2 linked regions of the Jeotgalibacillus aurantiacus genome follow. The protein of the gene in region 1 interacts with the protein of each later gene in a pairwise test. Links are inferred from orthologs where the notes say so. Each region holds a gene or a part of one and is shown on either strand. Other genes may lie near its edges.

Region 1 (16,198 bases):
CATTTTATGGATTAGACAGGTAGAGAAGTTTCAGCCGGTTAAATTGCCTTGGGGTCGGTTATCTTATTTTATTTCCCGGGAAAGAACCGTATTTCGAAAAAGGCATAAATAGCAAAATCCGCGGTTCCAATATTGGAACCGCGGATCATTTGGCAGTTAAAACGCCTTAGTGATTATGATTTACGCTCTTCATCTGAAGAAGGTGGTGTTTCCTCGAGCAGCTCTTCAGAAGATTTTTCTTCAGGAGCCTTCTCTGAGGAAGTTTCCTCTGAATCAAGCTCTTTTGATTCTTCTGTCACGTCCTTACGCTCGCTGTCGCCATTTGTAGCGCCGGCGCCGTAGTCTCGCTCAGGAAGTTTCCCGTGATCAACAAGGCTCTTGATCTGTTCAGCATCAAGCGTTTCGATATCAAGTAACGTCTCAGCAATCAACTCAAGCTTGTCACGGTTCTCTGTAAGAATCGTTTTTGCACGCTCATAACATTCTTTAATAATGCGCTGAATCTCTGTATCAATTTCATACGCAATTTTATCAGAATAGTTTTGCTCACTGTTAAAGTCACGTCCGAGGAATACCTGTCCCTGCGACTGACCGAACTGAAGTGGTCCAAGCTTATCACTCATACCGAATTCCGTTACCATTCGGCGGGCAATTCCCGTCGCACGCTGGAAGTCATTGTGAGCACCTGTTGATACTTCACCAAAGATAATATCCTCAGCTACACGTCCGCCAAGCAGACCTGTGATCTTATCAAGAAGCTCAGGTTTTGTCATAAAGTAGCGGTCCTCTTTCGGAAGCATAACGGCGTAACCGCCTGCCTGACCACGAGGTACGATCGTTACTTTGTGAACCATATCGGCTTCATCAAGCACAACCCCGATGACGGTATGTCCTGCTTCGTGGAACGCCACAATCTTTCTCTCTTTTTGAGAGATGACACGGCTCTTCTTGGCAGGACCCGCAATAACGCGGTCTGTTGCTTCATCGATATCGCCCATATCGATCAGCTTCTTGTCCTGACGGGCAGCAACAAGCGCCGCTTCGTTCAGAAGATTTTCAAGATCAGCACCTGAGAATCCAGGTGTACGCTGAGCGATGGCTTTCAGGTCGATATTGTCAGAAAGCGGCTTGTTTCTAGCATGTACCTTAAGTACAGCTTCACGACCCGTAACATCCGGGCGATCTACGGTAATCTGACGGTCAAAACGTCCTGGACGAAGAAGTGCCGGGTCAAGAATATCCGGTCTGTTCGTTGCGGCAATCATGATGATTCCTTCGTTGCCTGCAAATCCATCCATTTCAACAAGAAGCTGGTTCAGCGTCTGCTCACGCTCATCGTGACCTCCGCCAAGTCCTGCTCCACGCTGACGTCCGACTGCGTCAATCTCATCGATAAAGATGATACATGGTGCGTTTTTCTTTGCATTTTCAAATAAATCACGTACACGTGATGCCCCGACCCCTACAAACATCTCAACGAAGTCTGATCCGGAGATCGAGAAGAATGGAACGCCGGCTTCTCCTGCCGCAGCACGCGCTAGAAGCGTTTTACCGGTTCCAGGCGGTCCGACAAGCAGAATCCCTTTTGGAATACGTGCGCCAACGTCTGTAAATTTGCGTGGATCTTTCAGGAAGTCTACAACTTCGACAAGCTCCTGCTTCTCTTCGTCTGCTCCTGCCACGTCTTTGAAACGAACCTTTTTCTTCTCTTCTGTATAAAGCTTCGCCTTACTCTTACCAAAGTTCATGACACGGCCACCGCCGCCACCCTGAGCCTGGTTCAGAAGGAAGAAGAATAAAATAAAGATAATGACGAACGGAATAATCGTCGTCAGAAACGTTACCCATCCGCTTGTCTCAGGTGCAGGAAGAACATTCACTTCTGTGCTGTTCTGCTGTGCTACCTCATCAATGGTTTCAAGTGTCGTGCTTTCAAACGGGATGTTTGTAAGGAAGTATTCTTCCTCTGCATATCCGTCAAGCTGCCCGCGAACATTATATACATTGCGGTCAGGCTGAATTTCAATTTCAGTTACATCTCCGCCTTCAAGAGCGTTGATAAATTCACCATATGTGAGTTCCTGGTTTGGCTGGTTTCCGTTATTAAAAAACCCAATAATCCCGATAATTACCAGGAAAATGATTAAATAAAAGATCGTATTACGAAATATCCGGTTCATCCCTTACCTCCTCCCACGGTCAAAGAAACTAATAACAATATTATCATAGTAAAAGAAAACGTGACAACCAATAAGCCTGCTTCAAACGCGCTCTGGTGCGCGTTTCGATTATTCTTCCGAATTCGTATAAATCTCAGGCTTTAACACACCGATATATGGGAGGTTCCGGTAACGTTCCGCATAATCCAGTCCGTATCCGACAACAAATTCATCCGGGACAATAAATCCAACATAATCAGCTTTAATATCTGCTTTACGGCCTGATGGCTTATCAAGCAGTGTCACAATTTTGATTGATTTTGCTTTACGGTATTTGAACAGATCCACCAGGTAGTGAAGTGTCAGACCGCTGTCAATAATATCTTCCAGGATTAAAATATCGCGTCCCTCAACTTTAGTGTTCAGGTCCTTAATGATCTTTACTTCACCTGAAGAAACAGTAGAGTTTCCGTAGCTTGAAACATCCATAAAATCCATCTCAAGGTAAACGTCCATACGCTTAATCAGGTCAGCCATAAACGGCATTGCGCCTTTTAATACGCCAATTGCCAGCGGATATTTATCCTGATACTCTTCTGTCAGCTCCGCACCAAGTTCTTTAATCTTGTCCTGAAGCTGCTCTTCTGTGTACAATACTTTCTCGATATCTTTATTTAACACGACCAATGTCCTCCTAAAAGATCCTAATAATAGATTAACGTATATGCAGCCGGCTCACCGTTCTCTTTCGACAGAGTACGCTTGCGAAGGGCCGGGACCCAAAGTATGGTTCCCTGAGAATCTGTGACGATCGGCCACACATCACGAAGGGGAAGCGGTACTTTACAGTCAATAAATACACGCGTTATCTTCTTCGATCCATTCCCGTCCGGCAGCTGAATTCTGTCTCCCGTTTTCCGGGTCCGAACCGTCAGCGGCCAGTGTACCGGTTCATCTATGTGATAAACATCACGAACCGAAATGGCAGGATGAACCGCTCCTTCCAGGCATTCAATTGTGCCGTCCGGAAGCTCCACCCGTTCTCCAGGCCTGATCACCATCTCGTATCCACCCTCTTCCAGTTCCCTATGTGAAGAAAACTGAAACGTCACGTCAGCATAAGACCGCGTGACTGTGAGCTTTTCCGGAAGATGAATCTGACCGGATGGATGAGGCTGTTCAATCAGCTGAAGAACCGCGCGAACATGCGCAGAAGATAAGGCTGTAGGTACTTTTGCATACAGATAATTTAATATTAGATGAATCACCCTTCTTTGTAAAGGAGGAGCCAAATCGGTAAAAGCAGTTAAATGAAGCACCAGCACCTCTTCATTTTGCCTGGTGACAACTTGATCAAACGCCTCTGTTGCCTGCTTCAAAAGAAACGCCTCATCCTCAGAAACCTCTTCAGTAAAGCGTCGAAAAGCATCATGGACAGATGGATTTTCTTTTTTTAACAAAGGCAGAAGATGGTTCCGGATCCGGTTTCTCGCATATGAATCCGTCGCGTTGGTCGGATCGATTTTTGGCGTCAGGTGATGTTGTTCACAATATTGTTCGATCTCTGATTTAGTGACAGCAAGAAACGGGCGGATCATCACACCCGAGCCAAACGGACGGCTTGGCGGTATGCCTGCCACGCCCTTTAATGTTGTCCCCCTGGTCAGTCGGAACAGCACCGTTTCAATCTGATCATCTGCATGATGACCAAGTAAGAGTACAGTCAGATTTCTTTTTTTCATGATGTCTTTAAAAAATGCATAACGCACATGCCGGGCTGCCGCCTGTGTCCCTCCCCCTGTCTCTGCCATGTGCTTTTTGACATCGGCTCTCAGGGAATGAAAGGGAATCTGGTGCGCGTGGCAATAGGCTTGAACAAATGCCAGGTCTTCATCCGCACTGTCCCGCAGGCCGTGATGCACATGGGCAACCTCCACTTTTTCCGGCCATGGGCTGTGCTGAAAAAAATGCAGCAGCGCAAGTGAATCCGGTCCACCCGATACGGCAATCAGCAGCCGCTCGTGTTCTATCGGGAAATGCTGATCCCGGCAATAACGATTAATTTTCGCGGTAAAATCGCTCATGTCTTGATCCTTCCCATCCTTTACAGTTACTTATCAGTATACAGGATGTGATCAGACATGTAGAATCATACCTCTATCCGGCGTTTCGCTTGAGCGGAATGGCAGCCCATTTCGGTACCTGATGATCAATCTTAATGGCCGCCACCGTCATATCATCTTCAATCGAGCCGCCTGATGACCGGACTGCCGCCTCCATGATGAGATCCGCTGCCGTCTGCGGATCATCCACCGTCAGTTCTGATATTTGACGGCGCAGCCACCTTTCTGGATTTTCGATCGTCCGTAAACCGTCCATGACGCCATCACTGACCATAAATAATAAATCGCCTGCCTTCAACTGATCCTCCAGTACATCCATTTCCATCTCCCTGAAAAAGCCGAGCGGCAAATTGCCCGCTTCAATCATCTTTATTTGTTTCCCACGCTTAATATAACTCGGAACAGAACCAACCTTTAAAAACTTGGCTTTTGCGTTTTGCAGATCAATCATGACGAGATCCACCGTGGAATAAGCATCATTCGTCCGCTTCACAGTCAAGATTGAATTGACTGATTTAATCGCCAGCTCCTCGTCAATACCTGCCTTCAGCATTTGCTGCAAAAGCCCGATTGTCTCTTCGCTTTCCCTTTTCGCCTTCTCACCATTACCCATCCCGTCACTGATCGCAACGGCATACTTCCCTTCATTTAACGGAACGGCCGTGTAACTGTCTCCTGACACCAGTCCTCCCCTGAAAGCAGCATGCGCGACGCCTACATTGACGTGAAATGCCTTTGCAGAACGGTACGTTGCAACGGTTCCTTCGTACGGTGAAGGCAGATCCGTTTTCTTATAAACGATAATGGTTTCTTTTAAAATAGAAGAAAGCATCGGCGCAATCAGCTTTTCACATTCCCCGTGCTCCTCTTTAAACGGCAGCATAATATCCAGGTCCACCTTCCCGTATTCCAGACAGTGAATCTCCACATGCTCCGCCTGAATGCCATAGCCCTGCAGCTCCTTCTTAATGGATTCCTCCTGTCCATCATGCTTTTGTATTTCACGCTGAAGCTCAGAAGCAAAGTCCTTCATCACATCCGACAGCCCGGACAGCTGTCTGGCCACAAACTGACTGCCCTCTTTCAGCTGTTCTTTCATCTGATCCTGTAAATGTAGATTCATCTGTTCATCCTCAAATTCCTTTTTCACCTGTTCAGATTTTACACAAAGTGACTCCCAGCCTTTATTGTCATTGTCCCTGTAGACGAGATCAGTCATCCATTCATACGTCCGGTCAAACTGGGACGCCCAGCAGAATTCTTTTTTGAAACACTGCTGGCACGTCCGGGCGGTCACTTTACTGATCATATAATCTGCTTCCGTCTGCGGATCCTCAGGCAGCGTCTCTTTGCACGAAAAGCTTTTTGACAGCTCGGCAAACATATCCGAAAACCGTTCCACCTTTTCAGCGGTCGCATCACGGACATTCAGGGCATACCGCTGCTGTTCTTCTATGTATTCATCGGATCCCGGAACGTGCCGGGCGATCGCCGTGATCCACTTTTTAGGCGTGACAAATAGCAATAGAGCCGTAACGGCAGACTCATACAACGACGCCTCAAGACGCAGTGTGTCCCCAATCATTAACCCGGTTAAAAGGGTGGCAAGCATCAGCCCGAGCGACACCCCCATCGCTCTACCTGATTTCAGGAGTCCTCCAAGTAAACCGGCCACAGCCAGCAGCGCCACTTCAGGCATATGGGCAAACGAAGACAAACAGAAGATCAGTCCCGTCACCACACCTGCGGTTGAGCCAACGAGCGCACCAGCAGCCAGTGCTGCAACGACCACTAAATAACGGGTCATCATATGGCTTACGGCAAACTCCCCTACCATCCAGCCGGTTAAACCAACAGCGATCGAGGCGGCGAATACAGCCAGCGCCACAAGCTCCTCATGTGTATAGGCCGCCTTCCTCCCCTTTTTTATAATGGTAAAGCTCTGCATAAAGATGAGTGCAAGCACCCCCGCAGCTAAAGCCTCAAGGGAAATCATCACCCCATCCACCCAGGTGAGCGGACCGCTCGTGAGGAGATAAATGGACTTTGCAACGGCCAACACCCCAGCCGCTGCCCCTGCCAGCACAAAACGCTGACGAAGCCTGTTTTTCAAAACAGCAGCTGTCATCCTGAACAATACGAGTGCGCCCGCCGTATACAAACCCATTTGCGGACTTAATGTAGAAGCACCTAAAATCAGACCAAGAAACACGGCAGCCGTCCGGCTTTTCTGAAAAAGCAGCACCACTGCGAAAAAAGGAAGCGCAAAAGGAGTGAACTGTGACATCACCACGGCCCGTCCAAGCATCAGACTGATGAGAATATGGACGGCTCCTTTCTCATAAAACCAGACAGCTAGTTTGCGGATTGCAAGCTCAGGCTGCCATTTTGCTTGCTTACGGGAACGGGCGAGTGACAGGGCGGTGGTCAGTTCGAAATTTGCTTCATGTACATTGGTCATTAATTTGTCCACTCCTCACATGATCTTTGCGGATTATTATAGAAGGAACATACATGGAGAGTTTGTCATAATGACAGAGGAGAACCTAAAAAGTGTTCGACGGATTCTTTACGTTCATGTGTGTATCAGACGGCACCTGAAACAATCCGACAAAGTTCAAAAAAATCATTGACACTTCTTTAGAGGCTATGTATTATATATCTTGTGCCTCATTTGAACGCACAGCATTTTCTAACATACGGCGGCGTAGCTCAGCTGGCTAGAGCGTACGGTTCATACCCGTGAGGTCGGGGGTTCGATCCCCTCTGCCGCCACCATAAGAGGCCCGTTGGTCAAGTGGTTAAGACACCGCCCTTTCACGGCGGTAACACGGGTTCGAATCCCGTACGGGTCATAATGGAAACACGATTCTCTGTTGAGGATCGTGTTTTTTTGTATCAATCGGACCGCACCCCATGCTTCACTGGCAGCGAAGCATGGGGTGTGGTCCCTTAATATTAACTTATGATTATTTTGTTAAAAGAGGACGGGCTTGGGGCATCCTACGCTTTCCGTGGCCGGGCGGTGAACCCGCTGTGCTTCGCACATCGGTTTCACCTGTCCCTTTCCGCCACAGGAGTCTTCGGATGCCCCAAGCCCTCGGTTGATTATATTTGTTTTTTAAGAGCCAGTCGTTGTTCTTCTGTTTAATTACATAAGGTATGACGCGAAATAGAAAGGTTGGTCAGGCGGGAAAGTATCGCGTCAAATAAAGGGTTTTGAGTTTCAGGATCACTTTGGCGAAGAGAAAAGTGGCTCTGTTTGGACACTCCCCCCTGAAAGCATCTGTTTTTCCGCACCAAAAAAGCACCCGGCTTTGGTGCCGCGCGCTTATGTGTCAGCTGAGCCGTTTTTGATCGGAAGGTGAATCCAGCAGGTGCCTTTTGTCGAGTTCAAGGCGAAGCTTTTCTGTTTCGAGGAGAAAATTCTCATGTTTCAGCTTCTCAAGCTCGAGCTGCTTGTCTATCGATGCGTTTTTCAGCTTCGCAAGGTTTTGAAAGTGATTGGTGATAATGCCTGCAAGCGGAATTGAGAAAATCATAATGATTGTAACCAGACCTGTCAATGTGCCTCACCCTTTCTTTCCCTCATTCTACCATACCGATTTTAATCAACGGCTGCTTTTTTCAGCGAGCTGTTTCATATGATGTTCATCATGCTCTGCGAATCCTGTGATGTATTCCTCTAACGTCATCTCGTATTTTCCAATAGTAAAACGGGTACGCCACTGCTCTTCACTGAAGGTTTTGGCCTTCTTGATTAACGCCTCGCGCTGCGTCACTGCTTCCTCAATGACCTCCTTCTGACTGATTCCGCTATGCGCAGTGTTCCAGGCTTTTTGGTTAAAGCTTTGAAAATCCGGATATCGTGATAGCGCTGCGCCTTCTTTTGCAAAAGGAATTCTTTCTTCTAGGCTGTAACGGTCCCAGGCACCCAGGTGGGATACGATCGCCGCAACAGACCATTTGCCTTCAGCAAGCGGAGAGAAAAATGCGTCCTTGTCCATTACATTCAGCTGATTCAGCCAGTGCAGGTACGTTTCATTGTGCACAAACCATTCTTTTTTGTTCATGAATACGATCCTCCTTATGATTCCTCCTCTTGTATTACGACAGGAAGCAGGAGAATTCCTTTACCTGAAACCTTTTCAAGCTGGACAAAAGAAAAAAGACTGCTAATATCAGCAGTCTTCCATTTATCTCAGATCAATATGTTGAATGCCTGTAAAATCTGTTTTCGGCAGCTATTAACCTTTTTTCGCTCCGCGACCACCGCGTTTTGATTCTGTGTGGCGCTTCAGAGAAGTCAGACGGTCTTCACTATCTTTTAGGAAACGAGCCATTTTTTGCTCGAAAGACTCACCGCGTGGCGGTCCACCTGCATTGCCTCCGCGACCACCGCGATCTCCGCGATCGTTGTTACGGTTAGGACGTGGACGGTATTGCTGCTGGGACTGCTGTGGCTGATCTTTCGCTTTGCGGATGGATAAGCCGATTTTGCCATCGCTTTCCACGTTCAAGACCTTCACTTCTACTTCGTCACCTACTGTTAAGTGATCGTTAATGTCCTTGACGTAATTATCCGCAACCTCACTGATGTGGACAAGCCCTGTTGAACCGCCTGGCAATTCAACGAACGCCCCAAAATTAGTGATCCCTGTCACTTTACCCTTTACTTTGCTGCCTACTTCGATTGACATAAAAAAAATGATCCTCCTTAGAATAGATAAAAAATAGACCTTACTTACCATTATAGCCAACATAAAAAAAGAGTGTCAACATCGTGACACTCGATCGCGCTGTTTTATTTTTTGCTATTCAACAGCGCCGGCGTATTTTTCTATGTTATTCACCGGTGAAGAAAACATGCTATTCCATTATTCAGCGTTCTCTTCATCCGCTTCGGCTGCCTGTTCACCTGCAGGCTGATCCTCCGGAATCGTGAAGATGATCTCTCCGCTGTCAGACAGGAAGTAATCTCTACGCGCGAGCTTCGCTATGTATTCATCATCATTGAGCTTTACAATTTCATTTTTAAGGTTTTCTTCCTGAACCTTGAGTTCGGCTATTTTTTCCTCGAGCTGAGCTTTTTGAGCATTCTTTTCTTCGAGCGCGCTAGCCTGCGAGACCATTGAAGAAATAAGCAATCCGCTTACGATTACCGCAAATACAGCAAAAACGGATAATCGTCGAATCAGTCTCTTTTTGTGCGATTGCCTGTGATGCTCAATCTTTGCCTGTTCAGCAGTATACTGGTTTTCGAGTGATGTGACATTTCTGCGCGGTTTCCCCATAAACAGCTGCTTTCCTCCTTTTTTACGAACCACATTGACTGGACTCTTTGTTATTCCCTATTATATAACAGATTCAGCCACAATTTTATCTTTTTCGCAAAAAATGTACTTTTTTTACGTGAAAATTGGAAAAAAGGTTGAAAGGGCGTGAGTAAAAGGAGGATGACAGCAAGCAAAAATCGACAAATCATCTTTAAAAGGAACCATAACCATCGTACCGGTGCAAAGAGAATCCGCCATGTGAGACGAACCGTTTTCTCGATCAAAACGAGCAGCCGGATCGCCGTTCCCTGAACCGCTTTCCGATAGATCAGAAAGCCAAATATAACCGAAAGAACCATATACAGTCTGAGAGATACACCATTGAGGAAATACATGACAAGAAACACCAAAAGCGCCTGGCAGCACCAGAAGATCACATCCGTGACAAAGTGAACCGGCAAGCGTTTTGACCGGATGATATACCGGTGATACAGCGTCAGGAAAAGCCCGATGACAAAACCGGAACCGGCTAAATAAGCCACTGTGCGAAGCTGCTCTTCGACAATCATCTAAACAGCTTTCCTAGCAGTCCTTTCGAGGGCTCACGGCCGGTCTGATCCAGATACAACAGATCATCAATTTTACCTTTCAGAGATACCTGTCCTTCATCAAGATCCAGGTTAATCATTTGAAGGCCGCTCCCCTTAACCGATAAAAATCCCATGACCGTTTCCAATAAAAACTCTTCGTTATCAAAGCTGTCGAGTTGAAGCACGCCGGAAATCACCAGAACCTCCCGGCCGCTCATACGGACTTCATGCTCTTTCTTCTGCGTTTTACCTTCAGTTGTTGTATATGGCATCGACTGTCACCCCGCTATAGGATTAAAACCATCACTTAGCTCATTGTATGCAGCGGGGCAGCCGGTTATGATTTTATTCTTCGTTGACACGTTCTTCTTTTGTAATGGTATACATCGTCGCCGCTTCTTCTTTTTTCGTTGTTTCAACGAGACGATCCACCGTCAGCGTCACCACACGCTGCCCAAACCGGATCACGAGTTCGTCGCCAGCCTTTACCGTAGCGCTCGCTTTCCCCGGATTTCCGTTAATTGAAATACGGCCCTGATCGGCTACTTCCTTTGCCAGTGTACGCCGTTTAATTAATCTTGATACCTTTAAAAATTTATCTAAACGCATGCGTAATCTCCATCCTTTTATAAACCATGTTTTTTCGCTTCATTCCAGAATTCATCCAGCTCGCCAAGCGTAAACGCCTGAAACGGCTTCCCTGATTCTTTCACCTTATTTTCCACAAAAGAAAACCGGCTGATGAATTTCTGGTTCGCCATTATAAGCGCTTCCTCCGGGAAAATACCGTGGAAACGAGATACATTTACGAGCGCAAATAACACATCGCCAAATTCCTTTAATGCCTCTTCCTTATTACCATTCGCAACTTCTTCCTGAAATTCCTGCCATTCTTCCTCAAATTTATCCCAGGCGTCCGCGTGATCATCCCAGTCAAATCCCGCTTTGGCTGCTTTCTTCTGTATTTCAAACGCTTGAATTAACGCCGGTAGTCCTGTTCCCGCTCCTTCTAAAAGCGAATCAGGCCTCGAACCTTTTTCCTCTGCCTTGATCTCCTGCCAGTTTTTCACGACTTCATCCGCTGTTCCTGCCTCTGTATCAGCAAATACGTGCGGATGGCGGCGGACCATTTTTTCAGCTACAACGGCAATCACATCACGGATAGAAAAGTATCCGTCATCCTCCCCAATCTGCGCATGAAGCATAATCTGAAGGAGTACATCGCCAAGCTCTTCGATCATATGATCAATGTCGCCGCTGTCCACGGCTTCAAGAAACTCATATGTTTCTTCAATCAGATACCGCTTTAGTGATTCATGTGTCTGCTCGCGATCCCATGGACAGCCTTCAGGACTGCGAAGAATCGCAATGATGTCACGGAACTTTTCAAACTCTCCGTACAAAGCTTCTTCCTCTTCAACCGGAGGCACGTACACACTTGTCAGATTGCTGAGCGGCATTCCGTGATCCAGTTCATAAAGAGGTGTTTCAACGATGGACTCCCCTTTTGATCCGGCAGCTGTAATGACTTTAACAAGATGATCATCCGGATAACGCTCCATCAGCGTCAGTTTCACCTCCGAAGCGATAAACGCATCATACACCTGTCCAATGATGACATGCTGCGTGAGCTTTGGCTCGTCACGCTTTAAAGCCGTCCCGTCAAGCAGCTGAAAGCCTTCAACAGGATCAAATCCGGCAGCCGTGAAAAGCGGATCAAGGAAACTTTGTCCACCTTCAATGACGATTGAAATCTCACCGTTTCGATGAAGAGCGAGCAGATTTTGCACCGTCTGTTCAGCTACCAGCGGATGACCGGGCACCGCATAAAGCACCGGACCTGCCTCAGCACGATTTACGAGCTCTTCTGTGATCGCCTCATAGACCGCCTCAAACTGATCATGCGCCTCATACACATAATCGAAGGATTCAAAGGTCAGTCCCTCCTCCTTCAGCTGCGCGAGAACAGGATGATCCTCTGTGCGCACGAGCAGATGAGTGGCTGCTTTCAGCTTTTTATAAATGCCTAGGGGCAGCTGATCCAAGTCACCTGCACCAAGACCAATGACGGTAATTTCATGTGTCATAAACATATCCTCCTATTTCCCTGAACGATAAAACAGCCGGTCCAGTTTACGGCCAAACGGAATCTGGGCTGCTTCTTCTTTTGTAAATAAATCACGTGACCAGCTGACAACAAAAAAGCTCCATGCACCTACTGCCGCTGCTAAAATCGATACCGCCGCTGCAGATAGACGGGAGCCATCCGGCCAGAGCCATAAAAGCCCCTGCACAACAACGGTCATCACAATAAGACCCAACAGCAGTCTCATATAAAACCTTCCTGTCAGTAAAAAGCCGATCTTTGCTCTTAATCTTAATACAGCAGCAACCGTCACCACTAAAATCGCTAATACAGTTGCCGCTGCGGCTCCACCTGTACCAAAAAGCGGCACGAGCCAATCATTAAGAATATATTTTACCGCTACACTGACAGCCGCAAGCCAGGCAATAATATGATAGCTTCCCATTCCCTGTAACACCGCATTTACAGTAAGTGCAATCGAGGCAAACAACACTGCGAGGACATAAAGTGCAAGCACCCTTGACCCCTCATCCGTTTGAAAAAGAAAAGTATTGAGCGGTCTGATAATATTCATTAATCCAATAGAAGCGGCTGCACCAAAAACAATACCCGTTTTTAATGCCAGCGCTGCTTTCTTTTTAACCTCAACGATCCGGTTACGTTCCATATCCGCTGCAATCATCGGCACAACAGCCAGTGACAGGGACGTTGCTGCTACAATCCCGATCTGGATCAGCGGCTGACCGCGATCATAGACCCCTTTTACAGTCTTTGCTTCCTCCGCACTGCCTGTATAGCCTGTGAGCAGCGAATAGACATTCAGCGCATCCATCATCTGATACAAAATCAGCAGCATACTCACCATGCCCATCGCGGTTCCCCGCACAATCAGCGCACGGAAGATGGCGCGATCCCCTTTTTTAAAGGAGAGTGCAAATGACTGACCCTTCAACTGGACACGTCCCAGATACAGCAGCAGTAAAACACCCACTGCCAGCCCGACCGTCGAACCGACCACAGCCCCTTCTCCAATTGTATAGAGCGATGCACCGTGAGCTGTCAGTACAAAGGTGGCCGCTAAAATAATGGTGACACGCACGAGCTGCTCTGTCACCTGCGACACAGCGGACGGGACCATATTATTCTGCGCCTGGAACCAGCCCTTGCCTCCCGCTAGAAACGGCAGCAGCAAAAAAGGCCATGCAGACAGACGGATCAGCGGTTCAAGCATCGGATCTCCCATCCACTCCGCAATCAGCGGTGCACCGAGATACAAAGCCAAAAACCACACCAGACCCGTACCAGCCAAAACAAGCCCCAACAGCTTAAAAATCCGCTCCCGGTCCTCTTCGTGCTCAATTAAAATTCTCGACACCATCACCGGAAAAGCATACGTACATAACGCAATCAACAGGCCATAAAACGGATACACCTGCTGATAAATATAAAAACCGATATCACCGGTCATATTTTGAAACGGTACACGGTAAAGTGCACTCAGTATTTTTGAAATGACGGCTGCAAGCGTCAGCACCGCCGCTCCCTTTACCATTGTCTGAGAAGCATCGGTCATCCGGCCGCCCTCTCTTTCTATTATTGATGTCTTATTATAGCAAAGCGCGGCGGGATTTGTCTTTTGGACGGGGTCTGAGCAGACTGCAGGTGGACAGAAACGGAGACGCGGCTCAGGCGGTTGCGGTCGGTTCGCGGGATTCCATCACTAAGCAGACTTATTCCATCTTTCCGGAATTTTATCCCCTCTTTTGAGAATGTATTTCCTTCGTTTGAAAAAATATTTCCTTCAAAGCGGCTCCGAGGCAAAGGAATCCCCTCATTCACCACCACGATTCATTCTTTCCGGCCTCATGATTCCTTCACTACCAGCCTTTATTCCATCACTCGCCCGAACCCCTTAATTTGCCGCGAAGCAGCCCACCTTCACCTCAGCCATCTAACTCCGCGTCACCCATAAAAAAAGCCCTATCCTCAACCGGATAGGGCTTTTGATCAGCTTTCCATTTGTCTGCCGAGGAAACGGGCGGCGGTTTCGCATACTTTCAGCTCGACTTCTTCAACCGTCTGATCCTTTGACATCACAAAGACGGCACCGATCGGATCACCTGATGCAATGATCGGGGATACGGTGTAAGAAGCGAGCTCCTCTTCCTGGTGTTCGACCAGCTCAACACTTCCCTGTTCATCGTTTAAAACCGTTTTTCGTGCGTCCATCATTTCCTCTACTCTCGGACTGATGCGGCGGTTCAGGAAATCTTTTTTGGATGCACCGGCCACTGCAATAAAGTGATCGCGGTCGCAAATAAGTACCGGCTGCTTTAAGCTGTCATACAGGGATTCAGCGTATTCTTTGGCAAAGGTGCCGAGTTCGCTGATCGGTGAATATTTCTTCAGAACGATTTCCCCGTCGCGATCAACGAAAATCTCCAGCGGGTCACCTTCTCTAATGCGCAGTGTGCGCCTGATTTCTTTTGGAATGACCACACGACCGAGGTCATCGATTCGTCTTACAATTCCCGTAGCTTTCATCATGGCTCTCTCCTTCGTTTACTGGCTGTATGAGAATAGTATCGGGTTAATTCGCCGATTTATACTTTTTTTCTAACGATTCTCAAATAAACCTGTAAAAAAGGGGGTTAAGCTGACTCTTTTAACGTTTCAGGAAGACGGGAAAGGACCTGGTGAACCATCATGAACCAGCTCTCCGGCTTCTGTCCTTTCGTTTTAACGGTGATCTTCAGACGGTTGTTATCAAGCCCAAGACCAACGTGGCGTTTGAACTCATTGGTGATTTCAAATGCTTTTGCCCCGTCAATCCGATTTGTGCCAGCCTGACTGAGCTCAAGCTTGATTTCATCCCTTGTCTGCTGAATGGACTCCAGCCCCACTTCATAACCATATGCTTTAATTTCAGCAATCTGGAAAAGCGTGTGAACTTCATCCGGATAATCTCCGAAGCGGTCAATCATTTCATCCTTCAGCTCCATGACCTCCTGAATCGTTTGCAGACCGCGGAATTTTTTATACATTTCGATTTTCTGATGTCCATCAGGAATGTAGCTTTCCGGAATATAAGCATCCTGCTTCACGTCGAGGTCGATTTCAACCGCTTTCTGCTTTTCTTTTTTCTCCTTGCCTTCGGTTTCAGGAAGCAGATCCTTCCGCTCCTCAATTGCATCTTTAAGCATTTGAGAGTAAAGGTCAAAGCCGACTGAATCAATAAATCCGTGCTGCTGAGCGCCTAAGAGATTACCGGCTCCCCGGATTGTTAAGTCACGCATCGCAATTTTGAATCCGGATCCGAGCTCAGTGAATTCTTTAATCGACTGCAGACGCTGCTCGGCCACCTCTGTGAGCACTTTATCTTTCCGGTAAGTGAAATATGCATAGGCCACGCGGTTTGAACGTCCGACACGACCGCGGAGCTGATACAGCTGGGACAGCCCCATACGGTCTGCATCATGAACAATCAGCGTGTTCACGTTTGGAATATCCACGCCTGTTTCAATGATCGTCGTCGTGACGAGCACATCATATTCGCCCTCTAAAAACTGCAGGATCACAGACTCCAGCTCGTTTTCAGACATTTGACCGTGTGCAATCGCAACCCGTGCATCCGGAACGAGCGAAGCAATTTCATCAGCCTTTTTCGTGATATCCTCAACCCGGTTATAAAGGAAGTACACTTGTCCGTCACGCGCCATTTCACGCTCGATCGCTTCACGGATCAGCGCACCGTTATATTCCATCACATATGTCTGGACCGGGAAACGGTTTTCAGGTGGTGTTTCTATGACAGACAGATCGCGTACGCCAAGCATCGACATGTGTAACGTACGTGGGATTGGCGTTGCTGTTAAAGTCAGTACGTCAATGTTTGTTTTCAACTGCTTAATTTTTTCTTTATGCGTCACACCGAAACGCTGCTCTTCATCAATGATCAGCAGAC
Region 2 (6,705 bases), on another replicon or contig:
CCAAGTTGAGAAAATAACAATGACTTGGACCATTTGTAATGCTCCATTGTTTTATGATAGTCCAGATGATCCTGCGTCAGATTAGTAAACACAGCTATATCAAAGTCACATCCGTATAATCTTCCCTGGACCAGCCCATGGGAAGATGCTTCAATGACAACGGTTTTAACACCATCGAGCTTAAAATCATAAAGGGTTTTTTGCAGCAAAAGGCTGTCAGGTGTAGTATTGACAGCGGTTTTTTCCACATCCCCCTGTTTCATATACAACGTTCCAATAATACCTGTTTTCTGGTTAATCTGATCAAACACTGATTGAAGCATGTGTGAAACCGTTGTTTTTCCGTTTGTTCCAGTCACACCGATCATATTCATATAAAAACTCGGATATCCATAATAGGCATTGGCAAGCTGGGCAGCTGCATGTTTTGGAAACCTGACAATAATCTGCGGAATATCAAGACCTAAGTCGGTATCCGTCATAACTGCCACCGCTCCCATTTTTACAGCCTGCTCCGCAAATTCGTTGCCATTTCTATTTTCACCTTTAAGGGCAATAAACAGAGCACCGTCTGTCACTTCACGGTGATGATGACAGATTGAGGCAATCAACGGATCGGAAACCGGTCCTTTACGCTCATAAAACGGCAGACATCCCGCCAGCTCAGAAAGTCTCATTTTTCCAACTCCTCCACCCTTCTTTATTACTGATATTTTACCTTAATTAAAACATAAGTGCTAACTAATCAATCAAGATACACTCTTAAAATGGACCCCTCGGGTAGAGTAACACCCGGTTGCGGGCTCTGCTCCGTTACCTTTTCACCCTGTCCGCTGATTTCAACTTTTAATGGCATCAGCATGCTGTTTAATTCTTTTTTTGTTTTCCCTTTAAGATCAGGTACTTTATACGTTATCGGATCCAGCCAGCGTATTTCTTTCTCCACCTGGACCTTTCTTGGTTCAACGTTTAAAACCGCCAGCGATTCCTCCAGAATCGTACCTACGACCGGGGCTGCCACAACCCCTCCAAACTGAACGGTGTTTTTCGGATGATCAACAGCAAGATAAACGATAATTTCCGGATCATCAGCTGGTGCAAACCCAATAAACGAAACAATATAATTATCTTTAAGATACTTTCCATCTTTTACTTTCTGAGCTGTTCCCGTTTTCCCCCCGACTCTGTAAGAATCAACAAATGCCCCTCGGCCGGTTCCTTGAGCTACTACGGTTTCGAGCGCTTCCCTCACTTTCTTTGATGTTTCCTCTGAAATCACCCTATGCTTCATCTTGACAGGTATTTCTTCTACCATATCACCGCTGCCATCTGTCCATTTTTTTGTAATACCCGGGACTGGCACGATCCCTCCATTTATAGCAGCCGAAACTGCTGTAATTTGCTGAATAGGGGTTACTGCTACACCCTGTCCGAATGCGGTAGTTGCCAGTTCAACAGGACCAACGTTTTCTTCTTTAAACAAAATTCCGTCTGATTCACCTGCAAGGTCCACACCTGTTTTACTGCCAAAACCGAATTTTTTAATATAATCAAACAATACATCTTTGCCCAGTCTGTTACCGAGCTCTATAAAACCGGGGTTACAGGAATTTTGCACCACTTCAAGAAACGATTGCTGTCCGTGTCCTTCCCGTTGCCAGCAGTGAAGATGAGCACCACCGATTTCAACATGTCCGCTGTCAAAGAAGTGCTCATCGAGGAGATCCACTTTCCCTTCCTCAAGGGCCGCTGCCAGGGTAATGATTTTAAAAGTTGAACCCGGTTCATATGTACTCCAGATCGGAAGAACTCGATTATATACTTCTGGCTTTACTTTCTGGTATTCATTTGGATGAAAATCCGGTCGCCCGGCAATCGCCAGAATCTCTCCGGTTTTGGGATTCATGGCAATTGCAATAATCTGATCCGGGTCATATTTTTCCTGCGCATTATTCAATTCTCTCTCCACAATTTTTTGAACACGCAGATCAATTGTTAAATGCAGGTCATTCCCCGGGGAAGCTTTTTTGAAGGTTGATGGCATATCACTCATCTCTTTACCCTTAGCATCTGTAAAGAGTTCAACTGCTCCCTGCTGTCCATAAAGTTTTTCGTCATGAATAAGCTCAAGACCTGACAACCCTCTGTTATCTACCCCGATAAATCCAAGAACGTGCGCCAGCGTCTTTCCCTGAGGATAGAAACGCTTATAATCATCCGCAATGTAGACGCCTGTGAGAGATGCCTCTTCAATTTTCCGTACCTGTTGAAAACTGAGCTTTCTTCCCTCCGGATGCAGCTTCTCTATGGAACTTTTCCGATTAACAAATTCCTCAGCTTTTTCGATGGAAATATTCAAAACTTCGCTTAGTAATAATGCCGTCTTTTTCCGGTCTTCTATTTGTCTCGGAATAATAAACAAACTTGGGGCAAGCTGATTAATGACAATCTCTTCTCCATGACGATCAAAGATCCGCCCTCTTTCCGGTTCCATAGGCAGTTCTCTGCTCCAGCTTTCAATCGCTTTTTCATATAATTCATCGTGCAGGAATACTTGTACATAAAGTAACCTGACAGCCATAATCAGCACTGCCATACTGACGAGCAGAAGACTGATAACCAGCCTTTTCTTAATGGTTCTGACTGGGGGTTTCACCTGATCCCTCCTGTAAATCATGATGCATTCATTGTATGTTTCGAAATTTAGGAACATACAGGAATCTTTCGAGGAGCATGTTTTATAAATATAAAATCAGGCAGGACTTCCCCTTCGCTTTCCTTTGTCTCACTGCGGCGACTAACCTCTTGAGGCTATAAGTCAAGGATGAACGCGGGGGGAAGGTCAGCTGCGTTTTCATCTTCAACTTATGCTTACCGCGGCTGGACGAGTCGTCTCCGCTTTTCTGCAGCCGGACAGTGAACAGCTAAGTAGCTTTAAATGCCAACTGATGGTTAGCTGTTTTTCAATCGCACCGGGGGGATTCCTCCGCTTCTAAGTCAGCTTTTTGAGGATATGAAGGAATTTTGAATATCCTGATTGATGAATCGATCAGGATAAACGCAAAAAGAAAAACCCCCAATTTGGAGGTTTCACTTTGTATAACATTACCAGTTTACTTTAATACGTCTGGTTAAGTTTTAATCCTGCACATCTCCCGTTTCACTGTCAGGAGATTCAGTCTGCTGCTGTGTTCTGGTTCTTGCTTCTGATGGTGTTTCAAATTGAACGGACAATGGTTCCTGCCCGTTGATCACTGCCCCTGGCGTTAAGTTTTGCTGTACCGCATAGCCTGAGCCTGTCATATCGAGTTTCAGACCTGCAAGAGATGCAGCTTCTACAACGTCACGGACTGACCATCCGGTAAAATCGGGAACCGTCAGTTCACCATCAGCGAGCAGTGTGATTCTTTCACCAGCCATCAGCTGCCCTGTTTTAACGGATTGATTTTCAACAGTTGAGCCGTTTCCAATGACTGTCACACGAAGTCCCTGCTGTTCGAGTTCATCTTGTGCTCTATCAGCGGGTTGACCGGTGTAGTCTTTGATTTCAACAGGATCAGCTGCCTCACCCTCTGCCGGCTGAATGTTCATATATTTTAAGCTGTTCAGCATAACCGGATTCCAGACCTTGGATACTATCATTGATCCTGTTTCAGTGTTAGCCATTGTCGGCTGCTGAACTCCGACATACACAATCAACTCAGGATCATCTGCTGGTGCCATGCCGATAAATGAAAACATATAATTTTCACGCCCGGTCATATATCCACCATTTGAAGGATCAGGTATCTGGGCTGTTCCGGATTTTCCTGCTACATCATATCCCGGGAGTGCAAAGGGCTGACCCGTTCCGGTTTCACTCGTAACAGTAGACTGAAGATATCCCCGTACTTTTTCAGCTGTCTCTGCTGAAACAGGCTTTCCGGTTTCCTCAGGCTTACCTTCATAGACCGCCTCTCCTGTTTCAGGATTTACCACTTTATCAAGTACATAAGGCCTCTTCATTGTACCGTCTCCGGCAATGGCAGTTTCAGCCTGAATCATCTGAAGCGGCGTAACAGTTGTACCCTGACCATAAGAGGTTGTTACCTTTTCAATCGGGTAGTTATAAAGAATGTTACCCGGTGCTTCGTTTGGCAAATCAATGCCTGTCTCCTTACCAAATCCGAAGTTTTCAATATGTTTTCTGAACGCTTCCGGTCCCATTTTTTCAAGCAGATAGGCAACAGCTGTGTTAGAAGACCGTTCAAAGCCTTCAAGGAAGCTGATCGTTCCCCAGCCTTGACCGCCATTATGGTCACGGATCGGAACGCCATTCACATCATAGGTTCCGGATGGGTACGTTTCATTCGGATTAAAAACACCCTCTTCAATGGCTGCTGCCAGTGTAAATGTTTTAAAGGTAGAGCCGGGCTCATAGGTGCTTTCGACAATCTGATTATACCAGTTGTCACTTAAGCCTTCTCTTGTATCCGGGTTAAATGTGGGACGCTGTGACATCGCAAGGATTTCTCCTGTCTTGGCGTCAGCTACAATCCCAAACATATTTGAAGGTGCATGCTGTTGTTCAACAGTCGTCATCGCATCTTCAAGAAAGGTCTGAATTTTCTTATCTAGGGTTAAATATACATCATGCCCGTTTTGAGCTTTTTTAATGGCTTCATCACTGTCAGGAAGTAAATAACCCCGCCCATCGATTTCAAATTTCAGACTTCCATTTTTTCCTTCAAGGTAATCGTTCAGATTCCGCTCAATACCCATCTGTCCAGTCGTTTTAACTATCCCATCCTCTGTTGTTTCCGGCTGGGCAAAACCGATCAGGTGGGAAGAAAAAATACCGTTCGGATAAAATCTTTTTAGATCCTGAAGAAAAATAATGCCTGGCAGATTTTCGCTTTCAATTTGTTGCTTTACTTCCAGTGGAATGTCTTTGCCTTCAGGTCCAAATTCAACCTGTTTGCGGTCAAGCCTCAGAAATTCAAGTATCTCCGACTGCTCCATATTCAGATATTGTGATAGAACCCGGGCCGTTTTTTCAGGATCCTGAACATGTCTCGGATTTTTTTCGTTTGTTGTGAGCTCTTCATCCAAAACCGCAACAATTTTGTAGGTCTGTGTATCTTCAGCAATCACTTCTCCATTGCGATCAAGAATTCTGCCTCTTTCCGCTTCAAGAATCTGTTCTCGCGCATATTGTGCCTGCGCCTGAGCAGCCAGGTCTCTCCCTTCAGCCTCTCCAGTGATCTGTAACGTCAGAAACCGTGTCATAAGAACAAAAAAGAGAGCACCAAATACTAAAAATAGCAGGTACGCTCCCCAATTTTGTTTTAACTTTTCATAACGGCTCATGGCTGCTGGACAACCTTCACGCTTGATTCATTTAATGTTAAGCCGAGTTCCTTGGCCTTTTCCCAGACACGCTCATATGTACTCATCTGGCTGACTTGAATCGTCAAATCGTTATTAACATTTTCCTGCGCGACAATCGTTGATTCAAGATCCTGAATATCTTTATTTGTGCTGTAGATTTCTGCTTGAACCGTAATAATTTGCAGACTGGCAATACATACAAAAGCTGCAAAAATTACGGCAATCATTTTTTCGCCCAATGTAAAAGCAGAGCTTCTTTTTCTGGTGATCTTGACTTTTTTCACCTGGCCTGTCTGATGCTTATACTCAGACTGCCTTGCAGTATTCACCATTTACGTTTCCCCCATTCAGCATGTTAGTTCTTTTGTGCGATCCGTAATTTTGCAGAGCGGGAACGGTTATTTTTTTCAAGTTCCTCTTCTCCTGCAACGATCGGCTTTCTAGTAATTAAAGATAAGACCGGTTTGTACTCATCCGGTACAACAGGTAATCCGGGAGGCAATTCAGGACCTTGAGCGGCGGATTTAAAGATCGTTTTGCAAATACGATCCTCAAGGGAATGGAATGTTATGACACTGATCCTTCCACCAGGTTTTAAGATCTCAATCGCCTGTTCGAGTGAATCCTCCACTACACCAAGCTCATCGTTCACGGCAATTCTGATTGCCTGAAAAATCCGCTTTGCCGGATGTCCACCCTTTCGTCTTGCCGGGGCCGGAATTCCTTCTTTAATTAATTCGACTAATTCCCCTGTTGTTTCAATGGTTTTTTTCTCTCTAGCCGCCTCGATTTTACGGGCGATCTGTTTTGAAAATTTTTCTTCCCCGTAACGGTAAAAAATGCGGACAAGATCTTCAAATGACCATTCGTTCACGACTTCTTTCGCTGTTAAACCGGCTGACTGATCCATTCTCATATCAAGTGGTGCGTCGTGGTGATAGCTGAATCCTCTTTCCGGTGTATCCAGCTGCGGAGATGAAACACCCAGGTCATATAAAATGCCATCGACCTGTTCGATCCCGCGGGCATTCAGTTCTTCCTTCAGAAACCTGAAGTTCGAGCGGATAAAGGTTACCTGTCCTTCATAATTCTTTAATTTTTCTCTGGCATAATCGATCGCCGTCTGATCCTGGTCAAAACAGAATAAGTGTCCTTCTTTTGATAATTGAGACAAAAGATATTCACTGTGTCCTGCTCCACCAAGCGTGCAGTCAACATAAATGCCATCGGGTTTAATAGCCAACCCGTCAACCGTTTCTTTTAAAAGGACAGTTGTGTGATCAAACATTCCATACACCTCAACGCTTTCTACAAATCAAAGTCAATTAAATTTTC

What was found.
Region 2: the proteins of H7968_RS17290 (region 1) and ftsL interact in binary tests that used the Bacillus subtilis proteins (3 or more experiments, as listed by UniProt). The link is inferred for Jeotgalibacillus aurantiacus from one-to-one orthologs.

What each region holds. Positions count from the first base shown.
Region 1 is NZ_JACNMS010000009.1:10,586-26,783, reverse strand. What follows is about bases 7,885-10,807. They hold H7968_RS17290 (FtsB family cell division protein), read right to left. Parts: upstream 9,610-10,807; coding sequence 9,160-9,609; downstream 7,885-9,159. Other genes in these bases: H7968_RS17270 (bifunctional methyltransferase/pyrophosphohydrolase YabN), read right to left, coding at 10,775-10,807; H7968_RS17275 (RNA-binding S4 domain-containing protein), read right to left, coding at 10,494-10,757; yabP (sporulation protein YabP), read right to left, coding at 10,124-10,420; yabQ (spore cortex biosynthesis protein YabQ), read right to left, coding at 9,627-10,127; H7968_RS17295 (S1 domain-containing RNA-binding protein), read right to left, coding at 8,530-8,982. Also shown: ATP-dependent zinc metalloprotease FtsH, read right to left, coding at 174-2,180; hpt (hypoxanthine phosphoribosyltransferase), read right to left, coding at 2,289-2,840; tRNA lysidine(34) synthetase TilS, read right to left, coding at 2,864-4,243; spoIIE (stage II sporulation protein E), read right to left, coding at 4,317-6,743; H7968_RS17305 (hypothetical protein), read right to left, coding at 7,621-7,848; more of H7968_RS17270, read right to left, coding at 10,808-12,235; H7968_RS17265 (putative polysaccharide biosynthesis protein), read right to left, coding at 12,248-13,807; spoVT (stage V sporulation protein T), read right to left, coding at 14,242-14,778; mfd (transcription-repair coupling factor), read right to left, coding at 14,886-16,198. UniProt on the Bacillus subtilis protein: Required for vegetative and sporulation septum formation. Required for the activation of genes expressed under the control of the sporulation transcription factors sigma F and sigma E.
Region 2 is NZ_JACNMS010000002.1:600,550-607,254, forward strand. The notes cover bases 4,025-6,705. They hold ftsL (cell division protein FtsL), read right to left. Parts: upstream 5,703-6,705; coding sequence 5,346-5,702; downstream 4,025-5,345. Other genes in these bases: H7968_RS07810 (penicillin-binding protein), read right to left, coding at 4,025-5,349; rsmH (16S rRNA (cytosine(1402)-N(4))-methyltransferase RsmH), read right to left, coding at 5,726-6,658; mraZ (division/cell wall cluster transcriptional repressor MraZ), read right to left, coding at 6,679-6,705. Outside these bases: H7968_RS07800 (UDP-N-acetylmuramoyl-L-alanyl-D-glutamate--2,6-diaminopimelate ligase), read right to left, coding at 1-677; H7968_RS07805 (stage V sporulation protein D), read right to left, coding at 746-2,656; more of H7968_RS07810, read right to left, coding at 3,139-4,024. UniProt on the Bacillus subtilis protein: Essential cell division protein that may play a structural role. Probably involved in the regulation of the timing of cell division. Also required for sporulation.